DNA from 3 places in the Zobellella aerophila genome. Region 1 is predicted to be linked to each of the others. Evidence: predicted binding sites of a transcription regulator. Region 1 holds the regulator's gene; each other region holds the start of a gene.
The links. Region 1 encodes LexA, which represses DNA repair genes until DNA is damaged. Its sites were predicted from a motif close to ANCTGTNTNNNNANACAGNT; they were not measured.

Region 2: hutI (imidazolonepropionase) is a predicted target of LexA. The motif match lies at 6,385-6,404, and genes of this name have one in related genera.
Region 3: ruvA (Holliday junction branch migration protein RuvA) is a predicted target of LexA. The motif match lies at 5,975-5,994, and genes of this name have one in related genera.

Annotation. Positions count from the first base shown of each region.
Region 1 covers NZ_BAABCX010000003.1:230,852-238,867, forward strand. The annotation lists gene ABD806_RS12610 (ABC transporter ATP-binding protein) at 1-689, shown strand, start outside; gene glpE (thiosulfate sulfurtransferase GlpE) at 744-1,061, shown strand; gene glpG (rhomboid family intramembrane serine protease GlpG) at 1,061-1,900, shown strand; gene ABD806_RS12625 (chorismate--pyruvate lyase family protein) at 1,970-2,527, shown strand; gene ubiA (4-hydroxybenzoate octaprenyltransferase) at 2,524-3,387, shown strand; gene lexA (transcriptional repressor LexA) at 3,524-4,153, shown strand; gene coxB (cytochrome c oxidase subunit II) at 4,464-5,537, shown strand; gene ctaD (cytochrome c oxidase subunit I) at 5,547-7,151, shown strand; gene ABD806_RS12650 (cytochrome c oxidase assembly protein) at 7,152-7,679, shown strand; gene ABD806_RS12655 (cytochrome c oxidase subunit 3) at 7,692-8,016, shown strand, end outside.
Region 2 covers NZ_BAABCX010000006.1:48,732-56,747, reverse strand. The annotation lists gene ABD806_RS15940 (type III PLP-dependent enzyme) at 1-743, shown strand, start outside; gene hutH (histidine ammonia-lyase) at 886-2,418, opposite strand; gene hutU (urocanate hydratase) at 2,423-4,105, opposite strand; gene hutG (formimidoylglutamase) at 4,118-5,035, opposite strand; gene hutI (imidazolonepropionase) at 5,044-6,255, opposite strand; gene ABD806_RS15915 (YjiH family protein) at 6,441-7,751, shown strand; gene ABD806_RS15910 (YaeQ family protein) at 7,942-8,016, shown strand, end outside.
Region 3 covers NZ_BAABCX010000001.1:1,353,252-1,361,267, forward strand. The annotation lists gene pal (peptidoglycan-associated lipoprotein Pal) at 1-116, opposite strand, end outside; gene tolB (Tol-Pal system beta propeller repeat protein TolB) at 143-1,441, opposite strand; gene tolA (cell envelope integrity protein TolA) at 1,444-2,619, opposite strand; gene tolR (protein TolR) at 2,627-3,052, opposite strand; gene tolQ (protein TolQ) at 3,052-3,732, opposite strand; gene ybgC (tol-pal system-associated acyl-CoA thioesterase) at 3,722-4,132, opposite strand; gene ruvB (Holliday junction branch migration DNA helicase RuvB) at 4,301-5,320, opposite strand; gene ruvA (Holliday junction branch migration protein RuvA) at 5,324-5,932, opposite strand; gene ruvC (crossover junction endodeoxyribonuclease RuvC) at 6,074-6,595, opposite strand; gene ABD806_RS06325 (YebC/PmpR family DNA-binding transcriptional regulator) at 6,956-7,696, opposite strand; gene nudB (dihydroneopterin triphosphate diphosphatase) at 7,683-8,016, opposite strand, start outside.

The DNA.
Region 1 (8,016 bases):
ATATTTCCGCCAGCTACGGCAAGATTCAGGCGCTGGAAAATGTCAGCGTGGAGATCGGCAAAGGTGAAATAGTGACCCTGATCGGCGCCAATGGTGCCGGTAAAACCACCTTGCTGATGTCGATTTGTGGCGATCCCAAGCCGACCCAGGGGCGGATACTGTTTGAAAATAAAGAGCTGAACAGCCTGGATACCGCCACCATCATGCGCAAGGATATCGCCATAGTGCCGGAAGGGCGGCGCATCTTCGCCCGGCTGACCGTGGAAGAGAACCTGCATATGGGCGCGTTTTTTGTCGATAAGAGCGAGCATGCCGGCTTGCTCGCGGAGGTGTACCGCCTGTTTCCCCGCCTGAAGGAACGGATGAAGCAGCGGGCCGGCACCATGTCCGGTGGTGAACAGCAGATGCTGGCCATCGGCCGGGCGCTGATGAGCAAGCCGCGCATGCTATTGCTGGATGAGCCGTCCCTGGGCCTGGCCCCCATCATCATCGCCCAGATCTTCGAGACCATAGCCCGCCTGCGGCAGGAACAGGGCATGACCATCTTCCTGGTGGAGCAAAACGCCAACCAGGCGCTGAAGCTGGCCGACCGGGGTTATGTTCTGGAAAACGGCCGTATCGTGCTGGCCGATACCGGTGCCGCACTGCTGGTCAACAAGCAGGTGCGGGAGGCTTACCTGGGAGGGTGATGCCAAAAGCCGAGAGATTGGGTACACTGCTGCAAAGTTTTCAAGGAGTGCATCATGGAGCAGTTTGCCCATATCTCGGTCGATGAGGCCAGCGCCATGCTGGCCGAAGGTCGTGCCCGTCTGGTTGACATCCGGGATCCCCAGTCATTTGCCCTGGCCCATGCCGAAGGCGCCTTCCATCTGACCAACGACAGCCTGGTCGGCTTTACCAATGAGGTCGAGTACGACACCCCGGTGATCGTGGTGTGTTACCACGGCATCAGCAGCCAGGGGGCGGCCCAGTTTCTGATCAATCAGGGTTATGAGGAGGTCTACAGCCTGGATGGCGGCTTTGAGGCCTGGCGGCGGACCCAAGCCGTCGTTGCTGGCTGATGAAGCAGTTGCTGGTGTTGGATGATCCCCGTCGAGCCCAGGCCTTTGTGGATTATTTGAACGATATCGGGCTGAAATGCGAACTGACCCTGGATGATGACCATAATGCCACTCTCTGGCTGGTCAATGAATCCCGTTATCAGGAGGCGTTGCTGGAAGTGAAGCGCTTCCTGGCCGAGCCTCTGCACCCGCGCTATCAGGATGCCGCCTGGCGCCAGGGCGACACCCATATCCATTTCAGCCCGGATCCGAGTAAGCCCGGGCTGGCCGGTGACCTGCTGCGCCGGACCGGACCGGTCAATATGCTGGTGTTATTGGCCTGTGCCGCCGTGTATGCCCTGAGCTGGCTCGGCCTGCCCCTGTTCGGTGTGTTGTCTTTTCCGGCCGATCCGTCCCGCCTGCTGGGCTGGGAATTCTGGCGAGCCTTCACCCCGGCATTGATGCATTTTTCACTGCTGCACCTGCTGTTCAATCTCTTCTGGTGGTGGTATCTGGGCGGCATGATCGAGCGGCGGCTGGGCCACGGCAAGTTGCTGTCGTTGCTGTTGCTGGCGGCGGTGCTGTCGAACTTTATGCAGTTCTGGGCGAGCGGACCGCGCTTTGGTGGTTTGTCCGGCGTGGTGTACGCGCTGGTTGCCTACACCTGGTTAAGCGGACGGCTGACCCCGGCCAGGGGCATAGGCCTGCCCGACGGTATGGCGGTGTTTATGGTGGTCTGGCTGGTGCTGGGCTTCGCCGATCTGCTGGGGATCCCGATGGCCAATATGGCCCATTTGGGTGGCCTGCTGGTGGGCCTGCTGCAGGCTTGGCTCGATCGGAATAAAGCGGTGCTGTCCTGAATCAGGAGTGCGGCGCTGTTCTTTAGTTTTTTGCCGAATCGTTGTTGTTTATGTTTCAGGAATTCACGAGTGATTAAGCGAGCCGATCAAGGGTGGCACTGGTTGACGGGTCAGGAATTGCCTGAGTTGTCTCCTCTACTGACAGACTGGCTGTATGACAGAGGTTCGATGACCGAGCGGCTCCGGCGTCATTGTCGGGACTTTCGCGTAGTGGTGCGGGCCCAGGCCGACGATGTGATGCTGGAGCCGGCCCTGGCTGAACGGCTGGGGGGTGTCCGGGGATTCTGTCGGGAAGTGCTGCTCTGTTGCGATGGCGTGCCCTGGGTTTATGCCAGCTCCCTGTATTCAGGCGCCAGCCTGGAAGCCTGCCCGGAATTGGCCGGACTGGGGCAAAAGGCGTTGGGTGAGCTGTTGTTTGAACACCCCGGGCTGGCGCGCAGCCAGTTTGAGTTTGCCGGTCTGGGCCATGAGGCACGGGTGGCGCTGGCCCAACGCATCGAGCTGCCTCTGGCGGCGGACTTTCCCCTGTGGGGCCGGCGTTCCACCCTGCAGGCCGGTGGTGCCCGGGTGTTGGTCACCGAGCTTTTCCTACCCCAGGCCCAGGCCTATCAGGAGCAACTATCATGACGACCATGACGCGTCCGCGCTGGCGTGCCTATATGGCGCTGGCGCGACTGGATAAACCCATTGGCACCCTGCTGTTACTCTGGCCCACCCTGTGGGCCATCTGGATTGCTGGTCAGGGGCGTCCGGATCCCTGGGTGCTGCTGGTGTTTGTGGTGGGGGTGTTTTCCATGCGTTCGGCGGGCTGTGTGATTAATGACTTTGCCGACAGGAAGATCGATGGCCATGTCAAGCGCACCCAGGCCCGTCCCCTGGCATCGGGCGAGCTGACGGCACGCCAGGCTCTCGGCTTGTTTGTCCTGCTGGTGTTGGCTTCCTTTATGCTGGTATTGACCACCAACAGCCTGACCATCAAGCTGGCCTTTGCCGGCCTGGGGTGGGCGGCGCTCTATCCCTTTATGAAGCGGGTTACCCATTTACCGCAACTCTTCCTGGGTATCGCTTTTTCCTGGGGGATCCCCATGGCTTTTGCCGCCCAGAGCAATGCCCTGCCGGTCGGGCTGTGGCTGCTGTTTGCCGCCAACCTGACCTGGACGGTGGCCTACGATACCATGTACGCCATGGTGGACAGGGACGACGATCTGAAGATAGGCGTCAAATCCACCGCCATTCTGTTCGGCCGGCGCGACAAGCTGATCGTCGGCCTGCTGCAGCTGGCTACCCTGCTGCTGCTGCTGTGGGCCGCCCAGGTATTCGCCCTGGGCGGCGCCTTCTATTGGGGCTTGCTGGCGGCGGCGGCGTTGTTTGTCTATCAGCAGCGGCTGATCAGGGACAGGGAAAGGATGGCTTGTTTCCAGGCCTTCCTGAACAATAACTATGTCGGCCTGACGATCTTCGCCGGCCTGATCCTGGCCCTGCTGTAACCATCCATGTTGTCCGGCCAGCCAGTTGGCCGGTTTATCCCTCCCGTCTGGAAATGTCCGCCGGGCATTTAGCCCTTGCCCTCCTGAATTTACTGGATATACTGACAGTTAGCTGTATAAAAAAACAGGTCTCATGATGAAAACCCTTACCCCTCGCCAAACCCAGGTTCTGGATATTATCAAAGCGCATATGCAACAAACCGGTATGCCGCCCACCCGCGCCGAAATCGCCAACATCCTAGGGTTTCGTTCCGCCAATGCCGCCGAAGAGCATCTGAAGGCCCTGGCCAAGAAAGGGGTGATCAGCGTGATGCCCGGCACCTCCCGCGGTATCCGCCTGCTGCAGGAGGAGGAGCCGGAGGTGGTGAACCCGGATAGCGGGTTGCCCCTGATCGGCCGGGTCGCCGCGGGTGAACCCATCCTGGCCCAGCAGCATATCGAAAGCTATTACCAGCTGGATCCATCGCTGTTCCGCCCCCAAGCCGACTTCTTGCTGCGGGTAAGCGGCATGAGTATGAAGAACATCGGTATCATGGACGGTGACTTGCTGGCGGTACACAAGACCCAGGATATTCACAACGGGCAGGTGGTGGTGGCCCGGCTTGATGACGAGGTCACCGTCAAGCGCTTCCAGCGCAAGGGCAACCAGGTCAGCCTGCTGCCGGAAAACGAAGAGCTCTCGCCCATCGAAGTGGATCTGCGCCAGCAGGAGTTGATTATCGAAGGCCTGGCGGTAGGCGTTATTCGTAACAGCGAAGGTTTTTGAACCGGGCCTGAACCTGTCCGAGGGGGCGGCTCAGTCCGGCCCTTGGGCTCCCCGTTGGTAAGCACTCAACTCCCGGCATGGTTATGCCGATCTTCTTTCCGGCTTTGTCGTACGGCTCCCACTTTTTTCTCCTTTCATTTTTTACATTTTTTAAATCAATGCTTTACTTATGATGAGCTGAACCATGGATGCGGTTGTTCAGTTAGCACTGACTCTCTTTTGAGTGCGCCAAAAATAAAGGAATAAAAATTTGGGGGTGCGTGTGAAGCTGCTTTTATTGCTCTTGTCCTTGCCGACGAGTCTGCCGGTTTTGGCAAATTCTCGCTTTAATATGACGCCGGGGGTCACCGATATCAGCCGGCAGGTCTACGACCTGCATATGACCATACTGCTGATCTGCGTGGTGATCGGCATCCTGGTGTTCGGGGCCATGTTCTGGGCCATTATTCACCATCGCAAATCCAAAGGGGCGAAGGCGGCGCAATTTCATGAGAGTACCAGGGTTGAAATTCTCTGGACCCTGATCCCGTTTCTGATCCTGATCGCCATGGCGGTGCCCGCCACCCGTACCCTGATCGCCATGGAGGACCCCAGCCAGTCTGATCTTACCGTCCAAATTACCGGCTCCCAGTGGAAGTGGCATTACCGTTACTTCGATCAGGGTGTCGAATTCTACAGCCTGCTGGCTACCTTGCCGCAGGAGATCAACGGTAGCCTGAGCAAGGCCGGTAATTATCTGCTGGAGGTGGATCGGCCCCTGGTATTGCCGACCGATCGCAAGATCCGTTTCCTGATCACCTCCGACGATGTCATCCATTCCTGGTGGGTGCCGGCGTTTGCGGTCAAGAAAGACGCCATTCCCGGTTTTATCAACGAGGCCTGGACCCGGATCAACACCCCGGGCATGTACCGGGGTCAGTGCGCCGAGCTGTGCGGCAAGGACCATGCGTTTATGCCGATAGTGGTGGATGCGCGCGAGCCTGAACAGTTTGCCCAGTGGCTGGCGCAAACCAAGACCCGGCAGGCAGAGGCCAAGGCGGCGGAACAGGCCTTGGCGGCGATGGAGATGACCCGGGATGAATTGATGAGCCTGGGGGAGCAAGTATATCTGCGGAGCTGCGCCGCCTGTCATCAGGCCGGTGGCGAGGGACTCCCGGGGGCCTTCCCGGCGTTGAAAGGCAGTGAACTCATCCTGCAGGACAGGGCGGCCCATATCGACGTAGTGCTGCACGGCAAGGCGGGAACCGCCATGCAGAACTTTGACAAACAGCTGGCGCTGAAAGAGCTGGCTGCGGTGATCACCTATGAACGCAACGCCTGGGGCAATGATACCGGTGATCTGGTGCAGCCCGGGGATATAGCTGCGGCACGGCAGGGACAATAGGGGGCAGGGATGACACAGCAAGACAGGACACAAACGGCCGATGGGCATCTGGAAGTCGAACATGCCCATCATGGCCCGGCCAAGGGTATAGGCCGCTGGCTGTTTACCACCAACCATAAGGACATCGGCAGCATGTATCTGCTGTTCAGCCTGACCATGTTCCTGGTTGGGGGCAGCATGGCCATGGTGATCAGGGCCGAGTTGTTCCAGCCCGGGCTGCAGCTGGTGGAGCCCAATTTCTTTAACCAGATGACTACCATGCACGGCCTGGTGATGATTTTCGGGGCCGTGATGCCGGCCTTTGTCGGCTTGGCCAACTGGATGGTCCCGATGATGATAGGCGCACCGGATATGGCGCTGCCGCGGATGAACAACTGGAGCTTCTGGATATTGCCGTTCGCCTTTGCGCTGATGTTGTCATCCCTGTTTATGCCGGGTGGAGGCCCCAACTTCGGCTGGACCTTCTATGCGCCCCTGTCCACCCATTATTCTCCCGACAGCACCGGCCTGTTCGTGTTCTCCATCCATATCATGGGGATCAGCTCGATCATGGGGGCGATGAATGTCATCGTCACCATCTGGAACCTGAGGGCGCCGGGCATGACCTGGATGAAACTGCCGCTGTTCTGCTGGACCTGGTTGATCACCGCTTTCCTGCTGATCGCGGTGATGCCGGTGCTGGCGGGGGTGGCGACCATGGTGCTCACCGACAAATACTTCGGTACCAGCTTCTTTGCCGCCGCCGGTGGCGGCGATCCTGTGATGTTTCAGCATATTTTCTGGTTCTTCGGCCACCCGGAGGTGTACATCATGATCTTGCCGAGCTTCGGCATTATCTCTGCCATTTTGCCCACCTTCTGCCGTAAGCCGCTGTTCGGCTATTCCTCCATGGTGTATGCCACCGCGTCTATCGCCGGCTTGAGTTTCCTGGTCTGGGCGCACCATATGTTTACCGTGGGTATGCCGGTGGCAGCCGAGCTGTTTTTCATGTACTGCACCATGCTGATTTCGGTTCCCACCGGGGTCAAGGTGTTCAACTGGGTGGCGACCATGTGGCGGGGCTCGCTCAGCTTTGAAGTGCCCATGCTGTTCGCCTTGGCCTTTATCATACTGTTCACCATCGGCGGTTTCAGTGGCCTGATGCTGGCCATGACCCCGGCGGATTTCCAGTACCATGACACTTACTTCGTGGTGGCCCACTTCCACTATGTGCTGGTCACGGGGGCAATCTTTTCGGTGATGGCGGCGGTGTATTACTGGCTGCCCAAATGGACCGGACATATGTTCAATGAGCGGCTGGCCAAATGGCACTTCTGGTGCTCGCTGGTGTCGGTCAATGTGCTGTTCTTCCCCATGCATTTTCTGGGGTTGGCCGGCATGCCCAGGCGTATTCCCGACTATGCCCTGCAGTTTGCCGATATTAACGTGCTGGTCAGCATAGGCGGCTTCGCCTTCGGCCTGTCCCAGTTGATCTTCGTGGTGGTGCTGGTGAAGTGTATCCGGGGTGGTGAGCCGGCCACGGCGGCTGTGTGGGAGGGATCTCATGGTCTGGAGTGGACTCTGCCTTCACCGGCTCCCTATCACACCTTTACCACCCCACCGGAGATCAAGTAAATGGCTCATCGCAAGCAAGCGGCCCGGCTGGGCTTGATGGCACTGGCCATGTTCGGCTTCGGTTTTGCGTTGGTACCGCTCTACGATGTGTTTTGCCAGATCACCGGACTGAACGGCAAGACGGCCAATCGGGTCGCCGCCGGTTCCGTCAGCCAGGATCTGAGCCGGTTAATTACGGTGGAGTTTGTTACCTATACCGCGACCGGTCTGAATGGGGAGTTTGAGCCGTCGGTGCGGCGCCTGCAGGTGCACCCGGGGGAGATGCATCAGGTGGACTTTACCGTAACCAGCCATGCCAGTGAAGACAGGGTGATGCGCGCCATTCCCTCGGTGTCCCCGGGGTTGGCCGCCAACTACCTGCGTAAAACCGAATGTTTCTGCTTTCAGGAGCAACCCATCGCCGGACAGTCCGCCGCAGTGATGCCGATGCGTTTCTATGTCGATCAGGGGCTGCCGGACGATATTGAGCTCTTTACCCTTTCCTACACCCTGTATGACATCAGTGAGCCGGTTGCCAAGCGAGGCTGACGAGGAGGCGTTATGGCGGTTAAAACGGAATCTTATTATGTGCCGGCCCAGAGCCCTTGGCCGATCATCGGCGCCCTGGGGTTGTTCTTGTTGGCCCTGGGGGCCGGTATGTGGGCGGCGGGCATTGCCGGCATTTGCGGGCCGGTGATCTTCGGCAGCGGCACCCTGGTGATGACCATCATGCTGTTCGGCTGGTTTAGCAACGTGATCAAGGAATCCCACTCCGGCCTGTACAGTGCGCAGATGGACAGATCCTTTCGCCAGGGCATGAGCTGGTTTATTTTCTCTGAGGTGATGTTCTTCGGCGCCTTCTTCGGCGCTCTGTTCTACGCCCGGG
Region 2 (8,016 bases), on a different contig from region 1:
AGCTCGCCATGGGCGGCAAGCCCACCCCCTTCGGCTTGGACCCGGACGACCTGCCCGAGGCGCTGGCGCTGGTTGCCGAGCATCCCTGCCTCGTGCTGCAGGGCTTCCACTTTCACCTGATGTCGCACCAGCTGGACCCGCAGGCCCACCTGGCGCTGATGCGGCTCTACTTCCGCACCGTCAAGGGCTGGCAGGCCCAATACGGGCTGGAGGCAAAGGTGCTGAATGTAGGCGGCGGCATCGGCGTCGACTACCAGCAACCGGATCGGCTGTTCGACTGGCCCGCCTTCTGCCGGGAGCTGCAGGCGCTGATCATCGCCGAGCAGATGACCGGCACCCGGCTGCGCTTCGAATGCGGTCGCTTCATCAGCGCCCGCTGCGGCTACTATGTGATGGAAGTGCTGGACATCAAGCGCAACCACGGGGAATGGTTTGCCATCGCCCGCGGCGGCACCCACCATTTCCGCACCCCGGCCGCCCAGGGCCACGACCATCCCTTTTATGTGCTGCGCGGCAGGCAGCCGGCACGGCTGCGGGACGCCCATGTCACCCTGGTGGGCCAGCTGTGCACCCCCAAGGATGTGCTGGCGCGCCGCCAGCCCATCCCTGAGCTGGCCATCGGCGACTGGCTGGTGTTCCGCCATGCGGGTGCCTATGCCTGGAATATCTCCCACCAGCACTTTCTGATGCATCCGGCGCCGGAGCAGATCTTCCTGAGTGAGCGGGCACAGGGCGAATTGTAGGATTGTCGGTCACCCGCATCAGGTAGGTCGGGCCTTGGCCCGACGAGGAAACATTGCCTGCCGCTTGTTCACTCCATTACGCCCACAAAAAAAAGGGGTTGCCCAAGCAACCCCCAAAAATGCCCTATCAGCTCACTCGTGCTCAGTGGCTGGGCAACAGACCCGGTTGTACCAGACGGCTCAGGCTACCGGCCTTGAGCAGGGCATCGGCCTGCTCGATATCCGGCGCGAAGAAGCGGTCCTTGTCGTAGTAGCTGACCTTTTCACGCAGGGTCTGACGGGCCAGCTCCAGGGTCGGTGTGGTCTTCAGGCCGCCACGGAAATCCAGGCCCTGACAAGCCGCCAGCAGCTCGATAGCCAGCACGCCGCGGCTGTTTTCCACCATGGGCCACAGGCGACGACCGCCGTTGGGAGCCATGGACACGTGGTCCTCCTGGTTGGCGGACGTCGGCAGGGAATCGACCGAGTGCGGATGCGCCAGCGCCTTGTTGTCGGATGCCAACGCCGCCGCCGTCACTTGGGCAATCATAAAGCCGGAGTTGACCCCGCCGTTTTCCACCAGGAAGGGCGGCAGGCCAGACATATGGGTATCCATCATCAGCGACACCCGGCGCTCGCTCAGGGAGCCGATTTCGGCAATCGCCAGGGCGATATTGTCCGCCGCCATGGCCACCGGCTCGGCGTGGAAGTTACCACCGGAGATGACGTCGTTGTCTTCGGCGAATACCAGCGGGTTATCGGACACCGCATTGCCTTCGATCAGCAGCACCTCGGCGGCCTGCCGCAACTGGGTCAGGCAGGCGCCCATCACCTGGGGCTGGCAGCGCAGGGAGTAAGGATCCTGCACCTTGGCACAGTGCACATGAGACTTGCTGATGTCGCTGGACTCACCCAGCACATGGCGGTAGCCGGCGGCGGCATCGATCTGCCCGGCTTGACCGCGCACCTCATGGATGCGGGGGTCGAACGGACGACGGGAGCTCAGGGTCGCTTCCACGGTCAGGCCACCGACCACGATGGCGCTGGCGAACAGATCTTCGGCTTCGAACAGGCCGCGCAGGGCGAAGGCAGTGGATACCTGGGTGCCGTTGAGCAGGGCTAGGCCCTCTTTCGGTGCCAGCGCCATCGGCTTGAGGCCGGCGATTTCCAGCGCCTGACCGGCACTGATGATTTCGCCCTGGTAACGGGCCTGGCCTTCGCCCAGCAGCACGCAGCTCATGTGCGCCAGCGGCGCCAGGTCGCCGGAGGCGCCGACGGAGCCCTTGGCCGGTATGCAGGGGTACACCTCATGGTTGACCAGGGCCATCAGCGCTTCCAGCACCTCCAGGCGGATACCGGAGAACCCCCGGGCCAGGCCGTTGATCTTGAGCACCATGATCAGCCGCACCAGCTCGTCGCTGACCAGTTCGCCCAGGCCGGTGGCGTGGGACAGCACCAGGGAGCGCTGCAGGGTTTCCAGATCTTCCGGCTTGATGCGGGTGTTGGCCAGCAGGCCGAAGCCGGTGTTAATGCCGTAAACGGTTCTGTCTTCGGCGACCATGCGGTTGACGCAGTCGACCGAGGCCTGAATGGTGCCGTGCGTGCTCGGATCCAGGCTCAGCTTGACCGGCTGCTCGTAGGCCTGGCGCATCTGCGCCAGGGTCATTTTTCCGGGGATGATAGTCAGAGTAGTCATCAAATCAGTCCTTATTTACCATGGGCAGGTCCAGGCCCTGCTCACGGGCACAATCAATAGCGATATCATAACCTGCATCGGCGTGACGCATCACCCCGGTACCCGGGTCGTTGCGCAGCACCCGGCCCAGACGGGCGGCGGCGGCGTCGGTGCCGTCGGCGACGATAACCACACCGGCGTGCTGGCTGAAACCCATGCCCACACCACCACCGTGGTGCAGGGAAACCCAGGTAGCACCGCCCGCGGTGTTCAGCAGGGCGTTGAGCAGAGACCAGTCGGAAATGGCGTCGGAACCGTCCTTCATGGCTTCGGTTTCGCGGTTGGGGCTGGTGACGGAGCCTGAATCCAGGTGGTCACGACCGATCACGATGGGCGCCTTCAGCTCGCCGTTCTTGACCATTTCGTTAAAGGCCAGCGCCAAACGGGCGCGGTCTTTCAGGCCAACCCAGCAGATACGGGCGGGCAGACCCTGGAAGGCGATGCGCTCGCGCGCCATGTCCAGCCAGTTGTGCAGGTGCGCGTCGTCCGGGATCAGTTCCTTGACCTTGGCATCTGTCTTGTAGATATCTTCCGGATCACCGCTCAGAGCTACCCAGCGGAAGGGACCTATGCCTTCGCAGAACAGCGGACGGATATAGGCCGGAACAAAGCCCGGGAAGTCGAAGGCATTCTCGACACCCTTCTCTTTCGCCATCTGACGGATGTTGTTGCCGTAATCGGTGGTGGCCGCGCCGCGGCTCTGCAGGGTCAGCATGGCCCGCACCTGGATGGCCATGGATTCCTTGGCGGCGTCGACGACGGCCGCTTCGTCTTTCTGGCGCATTTCGGCGGCGTATTCCATGGTCCAGCCCTTCGGCAGGTAGCCGTTCAGCGGATCATGGGCACTGGTCTGGTCGGTGACCACGTCCGGCACTATGCCGCGCTCGACGATCTCCGGGAAGATATCGGCGCAGTTGCCCAGCAGGCCGACGGAAACGGCTTCGCCCTTGGCCTTGGCTTCTTCGATCATCGCCAGCGCTTCGTCCAGGCTGTAGGCCTTCTTGTCGACATAACGGGTACGCAGGCGGAAATCGATACGGGTTTCGTCACATTCAACCGTGATACAGGAGAAACCGGCCATGGTGGCGGCCAGCGGCTGAGCGCCACCCATGCCACCCAGACCGCCGGTCAGTACCCAGCGGCCCTGGGCCACACCGTCGAAGTGCTGCTTGGCCATGGCGGCGAAGGTTTCGTATGTGCCCTGCACTATGCCCTGGGAACCGATATAGATCCAGGAGCCGGCGGTCATCTGGCCGTACATCATCAGGCCTTTCTTATCCAGCTCGTTGAAGTGCTCCCAGTTGGCCCAGTGGGGTACCAGGTTGGAGTTGGCGATCAGCACCCGGGGGGCGTCGACGTGGGTCTTGAACACCCCCACCGGCTTGCCGGACTGGATCAGCAGGGACTCATCGTCCTCGAGGCGTTGCAGCACTTCGATGATCTTGTCATAGCAATCCCAGTTACGGGCGGCCCGGCCGATACCACCGTATACCACCAGATCCTCGGGCCGCTCGGCCACATCCGGATGCAGGTTGTTCATCAGCATGCGCATCGCGGCTTCGGTCAGCCAGCTCTTGCAGATTTTATTGACGCCGGTCGGGGCTTTGATGACGCGGCTGGGATCATGGCGATTATTTTGTTGTGACATGGGGTGTCCCTCTTACAGTGTCAAGGTATGAATTAACCGAGCCGCCAACCGGGCCGTATGGCCATCAACGTCATACTCGGGGTTGAGTTCTGCCAGATCGGCGAGCCGTAACTTGCCGCTGGCTTTAATCTGTTCAATTAAAGGTTCAATCACATCCAGTGCCACCCCCCGGGCTGCCGGTGCGCTGACACCGGGCGCCTGGGCTGCGGGAAACACATCGATATCTATGGTCAGGTACAGGTGGTCGCATCCGCCGATAAAGGCATCCAGCCCGGCCTGCAGCTCGGGCAAACGGGCCTGAGTCATGGCCCTGTCTTCCCATACCAGTACCTGCAGCTGCTCGGCCTTGTTGAACAGCGCCTGGGTATTGGAGGCACGACTCACACCCAGACAGGCGTACTGGAAGGGCCAGCCTTTTTGCTCACAGGACTGGGCTATCTGGGCAAAGGGGGTGCCGGAGGACACCACGAAACCGGGATCGCGTAGATCGAAGTGCGCATCGAAATTGATGATGCCGATACGGGGGCTGACTTGCTGTTTGGCCAGATGTTGGGCCAGCCCGCTCCAGGAACCGAAGGCCACCTCATGGCCGCCGCCCATCACTATGGGCAGTTGCCGCTGCGCCAGGCACTCGGCGACCTGCCCGGCCAGGGCGACATGGGCCTGCTCCAGGGCTTCGCCTTCGCAGACCACATCACCCGCGTCATAGACAGGCGCCGACTGGTGCCAGGCCAGGCTCGCCAGCATCTTGCGCATGGCGGCGGGTCCTGCGGCGGCCCCCACGCGCCCCTTGTTGCGGCGTACCCCTTCATCGCTGCAAAAGCCGATCAGGGTATACCCCGGCTCGGCCGCCTGGCTGAACGGCTGTACCTGCTGGTGCCAGCGGGCGGTATTGGGCTCGGGATCAACCCGGCCTGTCCATGCGTTCATCTCCGGCTTCATGCCTTTACTCCTGCAAAAATACGTTGGGTTAACCGGGGCAGGCCCACGCTATAGGCCAGCTCGGCAGGATTCTTGGTATCCCACAGGCAGAAATCCGCCTGCAGCCCGGGAGCGAGCCGGCCCACTTGCTGCTGCAGCCCCAGCGCCCGGGCGCCGTGGGCTGTTACGCCGCGCAGCGCCTCAACCGGGGTCAGGCGGAACAGGGTGCAGGCCATGTTCAGCATCAGTTTCAGGCTGAACATGGGCGAGGTACCCGGATTGGCATCGGTGGCCAGCGCCATGGGCACGCCATAACGGCGCAGCAGCTCGATGGGCGGCAACTGGGTCTCGCGCAGCATATAGAAGGCGCCGGGCAACAGGGTGGCGACAGTGCCGGCTTCGGCCAGGGCCCTGACCCCGGCCTCGTCCAGGTATTCGACATGATCCACCGACAGGGCGCCGGCCCTGGCGGCGGCGGCGCTGCCACCCAGGTTGGACAGCTGCTCGGTGTGCCCTTTGATGGCCAGGCCATGTTCCTTGGCCGCGGCATAGACCCGCTCGCACTGCTCGACCGAGAAGGCGATGTTTTCGCAGAACACATCCACCGCATCGGCCAGGCCTTCGGCGGCCGCCGCCGGGATCATTTCCTTACACACCAGCTCGATATAGCCGTCGGCGTCCTCTTTATATTCGGGAGGCAGCGCATGGGCGCCGAGCAGGGTGGTTTGTACCCGCACCGGCAGCTCGGCGGCCAGTCGACGCGCCACCCGCAGCATCTTCAATTCGTGTTCCAGGCTCAGGCCGTAGCCGGACTTGATTTCGACCGTGGTCACGCCGTCCGCCATCAACGCCTGCAGTCGGGGTTTGGCTGCCTCGAACAGCTCATCTTCAGAGGCCGCGCGGGTCGCGCGCACCGTGCTGATGATACCGCCACCTGCGCGGGCTATCTCTTCGTAGCTCTTACCTTCCAGCCGGGCTTCGAACTCGCCGGCCCGGTTGCCACCGAACACCAGATGGGTGTGGCAGTCGACCAGCCCCGGGGTCACCAGGGCACCGGCCACATCGATACACTCGAAGCCGGACCGGTCAGCGGCGCTCAGCTCGCTCATCGGCTTGAGCCAGGCAATCTGTGCGCCTATTACCGCCATGGCCATCGGCTGCTCTTCGGTGTTTAAACCATCAAACAGGGTCGCGTTAAGCCAGAGTGTGCTGTCGGTGCCTTGCTTCATCGTTAAGCTCCTCGTTCATTTGTATATACATTCATTCATCAACACCGGTTAAGCAAGTAAAATATCGCTTAAATTCATTAAAAGGTGATTTTGATCACAGCTTGTTGCAATGATCAGTTAACAAAGCCAACCTTTTTGTATATACATTAAACGCGTCCAATATCTAATCTAAAGGAGGGACCGCAATGAACCAGGTAACGGAGCAGACTCGCCCCCAAGGCAAGGCCATAGGCCGACTGCTGGGCCTCAGCGCCATAGGTATATTTATCTTTTTTATTCCCATCAGCCTGCAGGGTAAGCAAAGCATCCCCCTGGATCATATGGTGGGCTGGCTGCGCGGCGCCCTGGGCGATACCGGTGCCGCCTGGTACGCCATGGCAATGATACTGGCCGGCGCCGTCTATCCGCTGATCACCGGCCGCTGGCGGGAAAGTATCACCGACAAGGTGTTCCTGCTGCTGAAATGGTTGGGGCTAGCCGCCGGCGTCATGGCGGTCACCGGGGCCGGACCGGCGATACTGCAGGCTCCGGACATGCTGCCGTTCCTGTTCAACAAGCTGGTGATCTCGGTCGGCCTGATCGTGCCCATCGGCTCGGTGTTCCTGGCCTTCCTGGTCGGCTATGGCCTGCTGGAAGCAATCGGCATACTGGTACAGAAGCTGATGCAACCGATCTGGCGCACCCCCGGCCGTTCCGCCATCGATGCGGTGGCCTCCTTTGTCGGCAGCTACTCCATCGGCCTGCTGATCACCAACCGGGTGTACAGCTCGGGTCATTACTCGGCACGGGAAGCCGCCATCATCGCCACCGGTTTTTCCACCGTCTCGGCGACCTTTATGATCATCGTCGCCAAGACCCTGGATCTGATGGATATCTGGAACCAGTATTTCTGGCTGACCCTGCTGATCACCTTTATCGTCACCGCCATCACGGTGCGGCTGCCGCCGCTGTCCACCATGGACAACCATGCCCGGCACCGGGAGCCGGAGTGTGAGGACGGTAATCGTCTGGGTGTCGCCTGGCAGAATGGCCTCGAAGTGGCCGAGCAGGCTCCCAGCCTGGGCAAGAATATCGTCGATAACTTCAAGGATGGCCTGGTGATGACCATCAGCATACTGCCGTCCATCATGTCGGTCGGCCTGCTGGGCCTGCTGATCGCCAAGTACACGCCGCTGTTTGACTGGCTGGGTTACCTGTTCTACCCGGTCACCTGGCTGTGGGGTATCGAGGATGGCATGGCCCTGTCCCGCGCCACCGCCGCCGGGCTGGCGGAAATGTTCCTGCCGGCGCTGCTGATGGCCGAGGCCGACTTCATCGCCCGCTTCGCCGCCGGCGTGGTGTGCGTATCCTCGGTGCTGTTTTTCTCGGCTTCCATCCCCTGCATACTGGCTACCCGCATCCCGCTGAAAGTCGGTACCCTGGTGATCGTCTGGTTTATCCGCGCGCTGTTAAGCCTGCTGCTGGCCATTCCCACCGCCATGCTGGTGGCAAGCTGACAATCAAAACGGGCGCCGCCGTACCCGCGGCGGCGCTTCTTGCCCCTCACCGTATTTCTTCAGGATAAAATCCGACCGGTTAACCGCCAATCGGGATACCCGAACTGCGAACGCCGGCAAAGGGGGCTATTTGGGCTGGTTCCCATCTCCTCTTGCCGCTAAGATGGTGTTTTTTATAAGAGAAACCGTCATGGCCCTGAACGCCACCCTGCACAAGGTCCGCATGAATATCAGCGACCTGCACCGTCACTATTACCAAGAGCAC
Region 3 (8,016 bases), on a different contig from region 1:
GTGCCGGCACCGGCAGTACCTGAGGTGACATCCGCATCGTCGGTAGAGCTACAAGCCGCCAGGGTAAGCATAGGCAGGGCCACGGCCAGACTCTGAAGCAGTTTTTTCATTTGCATTATATTTCCTTAACTCATCACTATGGTTAGTTTAGAAATGGTGACCATGCCGGCGCACGAACATCGCCACTGCGAGCCGGTAGTCTAGCCTTAAAGCGACCATCCATAGAGACCAGCCCCAGCACCTGACGGCCCTGGTAGGTAGTACTATAGATGATCATGGTGCCGTTCGGTGCCGGGCTTGGCGATTCATCCAGCTGGGTTTCTGTTAAAACCTGCATATGACCGCTGTCCAGCTCCTGACGTGCAATACGGTACTGCCCCTGGGAACGACTGACCAAAACCAGACTCTTGCCGTCGCTGGTAATGGATGGACCCAGGTTGGTATCACCATCGTAGGTGATACGACGGGTGGCGCCCGAACCCAGCTCAACCCGGTATATCTGTGGCCGCCCCCCACGCTCGGACGCAAAATACAGTGCGTTGCCGTCGGGAGACCAGGCCGGTTCGGTATCAATTGTCCGATTCTGTGTGACCCGGGTCAACTGCTTGCTGGCCAGATCAAGCACATATATTTCCGGCTGACCATCGCGGGATAACACCAGCGCCAGGCGGCTGCCGTCCGGAGACCACTGGGGGGCGCCGTTAATGCCCGGCTGCGAACTGACCACCTGCCGCTGCTGGCTGTAGATATCCTGTACCACTATCTCGGCCTTCTTGTTCTCGAAGGAGACATACGCCAGTTTGCGGCCGTCGGGAGACCAGGACGGTGACATCAACGGCTCGCGGGAACGCAGCAATACCTGCTCATTAAAGCCGTCATAGTCGGAGATCATCATCTGGTAAGGGTACTGGGCGCCGTGTTGCACCGTGACATAGGCAATGCGGGTCAGGAAGGCCCCTTTGGTCCCGGTCAGCTTTTCAAACACTATGTCGGAAATGCGGTGGGCATACTGGCGCAACTGGGCCGCGGGCACGGTGGCGCTACGGCTTTCCAGCAGCTGCATGCCGCTCGGGTTGACCACATCCGCCAGTTCGAAGCTGATGCGATACTGGTCGCCACCGGCCGGCTCTATGGTGCCCAGCACCACGGCTTCGACCTGACGGCCAGACCAGGCGACCGGGGTCAGCTGTTCCGCCTTGGCGACCTGCTGGGGCAGCGCATTTCTATCCAGGGGACGGAACATGCCGCTGTTACGCAAGTCGTTTGCTATCACCTCGGCCAAGTCCTGGGGCATGGCGCCACCGCCCGTCCATTGGAAAGGAATGACCGCCACCGGCCGGGCGCTGTCGATGCCGCCGGTAATCACAATGTCCAACGCCGCCTGGGCCCGTCCCGCGAGCAGGATAAGTGGCAGCCACAACCATAACCATCTTTTCGTCATAACTAGAGCCTCGGTATCAGTGTCAAATTCAAGTTTTGTAACTGCTTGCGTGCATCGGCATCGTTCGGCATGGGTAATGAACCGGTTTTATGCACCGCATTTTTTGCCGAACGACACACTGCCCCATCGCCCTGTCCGTCACTAACCTGAAGGATCAGGCCGTCGGGGGCAACCCGTACATTAATGACACACTGTTTGCCTACCATGCTGGGGTCAACCAACCAGTTTCGCTGGATGGCGGCGATGATCATGCCTTTATAGCGATCAACTTCTGCCGCCGAGGCGCTGGAGTTGGCGCCACCGGCGCTGCCGCCCATCAGCGACTCAAGATCTTTCAGCGCCTGCTCTTGCTCACGCTTCTTGCGATCCGCTTCGGCTTGGGCCTGTTTCTTGGCTTCTTCGGCCTTGCGCTGCTGCTCGGCCTCGGCCTGCTTCTTGGCTTCTGCCGCCTTTCTGGCCTCTTCGGCCTTACGCTGCTGCTCGGCCTCGGCCTGCTTCTTGGCTTCTGCCGCCTTCCTGGCCTCTTCGGCCTTGCGCTGCTGCTCGGCCTCGGCCTGTTTCTTGGCTTCTGCCGCCTTCCTGGCCTCTTCGGCCTTGCGCTGCTGCTCGGCCTCGGCCTGTTTCTTGGCTTCTGCCGCCTTCCTGGCCTCTTCGGCCTTGCGTTGCTGCTCGGCCTCGGCTTGTTTCTTGGCCGCTAATGCCTTTTGAGCTTCTTCAGCCTTGCGCTGCTGCTCGGCCTCGGCCTGCTTCTTGGCTTCTGCCGCCTTCTTGGCCTCTTCGGCCTTGCGCTGCTGCTCCACCACCTGCTGCCGCTCTTGCTCAGCCTTGGCTTTTTGCTCGGCAACCGCTTTCTGCTGCTGCGCCAGCCGCTCCGCTTCTTCGGCTCGGGCCTGTTCTTCGGCGCGGCGCTTCGCTGCTTCCTCCGCCTGCTGCTGGGCTTCGGCCTCGGCTTGCTCGGCGGCCTGCTCCTGCTGTTGCTTGGCCAGCATCTGATTCAGCCGTTCAGCCTGAGCCGCGACCATACCGTCATCGATCATGGTCGCCTGGATAATGGATACCGCCTGAGAAGGGCGTTGGGGCGGCTCAAAGTTAACCCCAACCAGTATGAACACCCCCACCAGCAGGTGTAACCCGAGCGACATCAGCAGTGACTTGCGAATATTGCCTTGTTCTGTCATCGGTCTGTCACTGTTCCGGTTGCGTCATCAGACCAACGGTCGGCACGCCTGACGCCTTTAACGTCGCCATCAACTGGATCACGGCGTCGTAGCGTACATTGGCATCGCCCTTGACCACCACCGGGGCCTCGGGGGTGATCCGTAACTTGGCCTGCACCATGCCGGCCAGCTCCAGCAGGTCGATGGCCTGCTCACTGTTATCACCCACATCAAGAAAATAACGGCCCTCGGCATCGATGGAGGCGATCAGCGGGGTTTCGCTGTCCTCCGGCAAGGCCTCGGCCTCCGCCTGGGGCAGATCGACCTTCACGCCTTGGGTAATCATGGGCGCGGTAGCCATAAAGATGATCAGCAGCACCAGCATCACATCGATGTAAGGCACCACGTTGATCTCAGCCACCCGTTTCCGGCGTCTGCGTTGATAACCATGCATTACTGGGCACCTGCTGCCGATTGACGGTTAAGGATGGTAGAAAATTCATCCATAAAATTGGCCAGATGATTCTCAATACGCTCCACCTGATAGCTGAAGCGGTTATAGGCAATAACGGCGGGAATGGCCGCGAACAAACCTAACGCGGTGGCAATCAGCGCCTCGGCGATGCCGGGGGCCACCATCGCCAGGGTAGCCTGCTGTACCTCTGCCAAGGCGATAAAGGCGTTCATTATGCCCCAAACTGTACCAAACAGGCCGATATAGGGACTGATCGAGCCGATGGTCGCCAGCAGCGAGAGGTTGGCCTCGAGCCGGTCGACTTCCCGGGACAGGGCTACCCTCATGGTTCTGTAGGTCCCTTCCAGCAGGCTTTCCTGATGGCGGCCCTGCTTTTGCAGGCGAATAAACTCCTTGAAGCCGGCATGAAAAATTTGCTCCATCCCCGCCAGCGCGTCCCGCCTGGCATTGGTTTCCTGATACAGACGGCTCAGATCGGAGCCGGACCAGAATTTTTCTTCGAATACATCCGCATCGATGCGGGCGGCATTCAAGGTCTTGCGTCGATTGATGATCAAGGCCCAGGATAAAACAGACATCGCCATCAACAGCAACATCACCAGCTTGACCAACAGGCTGGCTTGTAGAAACAAACCAATAAACGAAATTTCAGCGTGCACCCGACAATACTCCCATTAACTGTTCAGGAATGGCAAAGGGTTTCATTTGAGCAATACCCACACAGGCGATCACCACTTCGCCCTTAGCCAGGCAATGGCCGGCATCATCCAGAATTTCTTGCTCAAAAACAATAGAAACCCGCTTCAGTAATTTAACGCCAACCGTCACCCTTAATTGATCGTTGAAACGGGCGGCCCGTCGCAGATCAAGCGTCAGATGACGGACTACAAAGGCCACCCCCTCGGCCAGCAGCCGGTCTTGCTCTATGCCTAAGGCCCGCAACCACTCGGTGCGGGCTCTTTCCATAAATTTCAGGTAATTAGCGTTGTAAACTATGCCGCCGGCGTCGGTATCTTCGTAATAGATCCGCACCGGCCAGTAAAACCGGGATTCAGACATTCAATATCAATAGCTCTTATCAAGATGCGGATACTATACCTGAGTAGAATTTAGGAAAGAAGACACCCTCCCGCGGCCACGACAGTCGCTGACCCGGTCGTGCCGGAAGAGATCGGGGACTGGAGATTGGGGGTGGGGAACCCATTCCTGGTCCCTAATCACCAGTTCCTAGTCCCCGGGCCTTGATTCGGGCAGCTCGAAGCCGAAATGCAGGTAGGCACGCGGGGTAGCGATGCGGCCCCGGGGGGTACGCTGCAGGAACCCCTGCTGGATCAGATAAGGCTCGATCACGTCCTCGATGGTTTCTTTTTCCTCGCCGATGGCGGCGGCCAGGTTATCCAGCCCCACCGGGCCGCCCAGGAACTTGTCGAGCACCGCATTGAGCAGCTTGCGATCCATGTAATCGAAGCCCTGCTTGTCCACATCCAGCATATCCAGCGCCTGGGCGGCGATGGTTCCATCGATCACCCCGGTTCCCTTGACCTCGGCGAAGTCCCGTACCCGGCGCAGCAGGCGGTTGGCGATACGGGGCGTGCCCCGGGCGCGGCGGGCCATTTCCAGGGCCCCCTCCTGATTGAGGGTCAGCCCCAGCTTTTCGGCGCTGCGGCTGACGATATGGGCCAGATCCCCCACCTGGTAGAACTCCAGCCGCTGCACTATGCCGAACCGATCGCGCAGCGGCGAGGTCAGCGAGCCGGCGCGGGTGGTGGCGCCAATCAAGGTGAAGGGCGGCAACTCCAGCTTGATCGAGCGGGCCGCGGGGCCCTCGCCGATCATGATATCGAGCTGATAGTCTTCCATCGCCGGATAGAGAATTTCCTCGACTACCGGGCTCAGGCGGTGAATTTCGTCGATAAACAACACATCACCCGGCTCCAGGTTGGTAAGCATGGCCGCCAGATCGCCGGCTTTTTCCAGTACTGGGCCCGAGGTGGTCTTGATGTTCACACTCATTTCGTTGGCCACGATATTGGCCAGGGTGGTCTTGCCGAGCCCGGGCGGGCCGAAGATCAGCAGGTGATCGAGTGCTTCTTCCCGGCGGCGGGCCGCCTCGATAAAGATTTCCATCTGGCTGCGCACATGATCCTGGCCCCGGTAGTCGGCCAGGGCCTTGGGCCGGATGGCCCTGTCTATCACTTCTTCTTCCCGGCGGGGCGCCGGATTGATAAAACGATCCGCTTCTATCATGGCTTACACCATACTCCGCAGGGCTTCGCGGATCAGTTGCTCGGCGCCCATCTCAGGCTTGAGTACTTTCTTGATCACCTGCTCGGCCTGGCTGCCCTTGTAGCCCAGGGCCTGCAGGGCGGCGATCGCCTCATCCCGGGCGTTGTCGGCCACCGCGCTCCCGCCGGTGACGCCCTCGGGAGCCGGGTTGAACAGATCATAGCCGCCAAAGCCTTTGAGCCGGTCGCGCATTTCCACGATCAGCCGCTCGGCGGTTTTCTTGCCGACACCGGGCAGCTTGACCAGGGCGCCGATTTCGCCCTGTTCGACATGATGGATAAACTGGTCGGCGGTCATCCCCGAAAGGATGGCCAGCGCCAGCTTGGGGCCCACGCCGTTGGTCTTGATCAGCTCCCGGAACAGGGCCCGCTCGGTCTTAGTGTTAAAACCGAACAACAGCTGGGCATCTTCGCGCACCACGAAATGGATCAGCACCGCCACCGGTTCGCCGACCTTGGGCAGCTCGTAGAAACAGCTCATGGGCAAGGTCACTTCGTAGCCCACGCCATTGACGTCCAGCAGGATCTCGGGCGCCTGCTTTTCAATAATGATGCCTTTTAACCGACCTATCACTCTGTATCCCCGCTCACCTGTGTTGCGCCAAGAATAATGAATAACTGGATAAATATCCATGTCTCAAAACGGGGATTCGGGAACGGGGACTGGGGACTCGAGCCTTTCCAATCCCAGGCCCCTAATCCCCAGTCTCCGAAGTCAGCGCAAGCGCCCGCGCACCACCCCCTTGACCCGACCGGCCATGCTGATCAGGCTTTGCTGGGTATGGCCATGGCACAGGGCCACCGCCAGCGCATCGGCGGCATCGGCCTGGGGCATACCCGGCAGGTTCAGCAATTTGCACACCATATGTTGCACCTGGCTTTTATCGGCGCTGCCAATGCCCACCACCGCCTGCTTGATCTGGCGCGCCGAGTACTCGGCCACCGGAAGGCTGCCGTTGACCGCCGCCACGATGGCCGCCCCTCGGGCCTGCCCCAGCTTGAGGGCCGAATCCGGGTTGCGGGCCATAAACACCTGCTCGATGGCGAACAACTCGGGTTGGAACTGCAGGATGATTTCGCTGACCCCGTCGTAGATACGCTTCAACCGGGGCGCCAGGGCTTCATCCTTCATGCGGATGCAGCCCGAGCCCAGGTATTCCATGCGGTTGCCGAGATGGCGTACCACACCGTAGCCGGTAATACGCGAACCGGGATCGATACCGAGAATTATCGCCATGACAAAACGCCGTCCGCCGTCGGGCAAAGGGCACTACTCCGCTGACTCGCCGTAACCCCCTCCATGGGGGCTCAACGGCGCCTTCTGACCGCCATGGATGGCGGAAATGTCGAAAATGCAGGAGCATTTTTTCGACCATGGCGCCAACGGTCGTCGGAGCAGACACCCTTTTCCCTCTTCAAAGTGCCGGTATCGCCTGATAGCTCCTACCAAAGACAACTCCGACGTAGATAAAAAGCAACAGGGAGCGCCTCAGCCGACCGTCAAATGCCATGGAAAGCATTTTCCGAGCGATACAAAGAGGTACTTGAAGCGTGTCGGTGGAGGCGACCCTGTTACTTTTGGAGCATCCAAGCCGGCTTACAGCTTCTCCGCCAGTTCGTCGGAGATCTCGCCGTTATGGTAGACCTCCTGCACATCGTCGAGGTCTTCCAGCATATCGATCAGCCGCATAAACTTGGGCGCCGTGTCCTCATCCAGCTCGGCGTTGGTTGAGGGGATCATGGTCACCTCGGCATTTTCCGATACCAGGCCGCCGGCATCCAGGGCATCCTTGACCGTGCCGAATTCTTCCCACAGGGTGTAGACATCGATGGAGCCGTCGTCATTGACCACCACGTCTTCGGCGCCGGCTTCCAGCGCCGCTTCCATTACGGTCTCTTCGTCCGCGTCGGCATAGGAAATCACGCCCTTCTTCTCGAACAGGTAGGCGACCGAGCCGTCGGTACCCAGGTTGCCGCCGCTCCTGGAAAAGGCATGGCGCACTTCAGACACGGTACGATTGCGGTTGTCGGTCATACATTCCACCATCACCGCGGTGCCGCCCGGGCCGTAGCCTTCATAGACGATGGTTTCCAGCACCTGGCCGTCCAGCTCGCCGGCACCGCGCTTAACCGCCCGATCTATGGTGTCACGGGTCATGTTGTTGGACAGCGCCTTGTCGATGGCCGCCCGCAGCCGCGGGTTGGTGCCCGAGTCCGAACCGCCTTCCCGGGACGCCGTGGTCAGCTCACGGATTAGCTTGGTAAAAATCTTGCCGCGCTTGGCGTCCTGCGCCGCTTTACGGTGTTTGATATTGGCCCATTTACTATGACCTGCCATACATCTGTTCTCCGTTCTTGCTGATGTTGATTAACCTGTCGATGGCCGCTTTATTGGTCCAGGAGCTGGCCTGTTGCCGGGCCAGCTCGAATGGCAGCCAGACCTGGGCCAGATGCTCGCTCAACTGCACCTCCAGCGGTTCGGGTACACACAGGCGAAATTCGTATTCCCAGTTATGGGTGACCCCGGGGCGGTATCTGTGCCGCCAGCGGGGATAAATTTCGAAGCGCACCTTGTGGCCGGTATCGATCAGCGCCAGACCGTTATCCAGGCGCAAGCCGGTTTCTTCTTCCAGCTCGCGCGCCGCAGCCTGCATACGG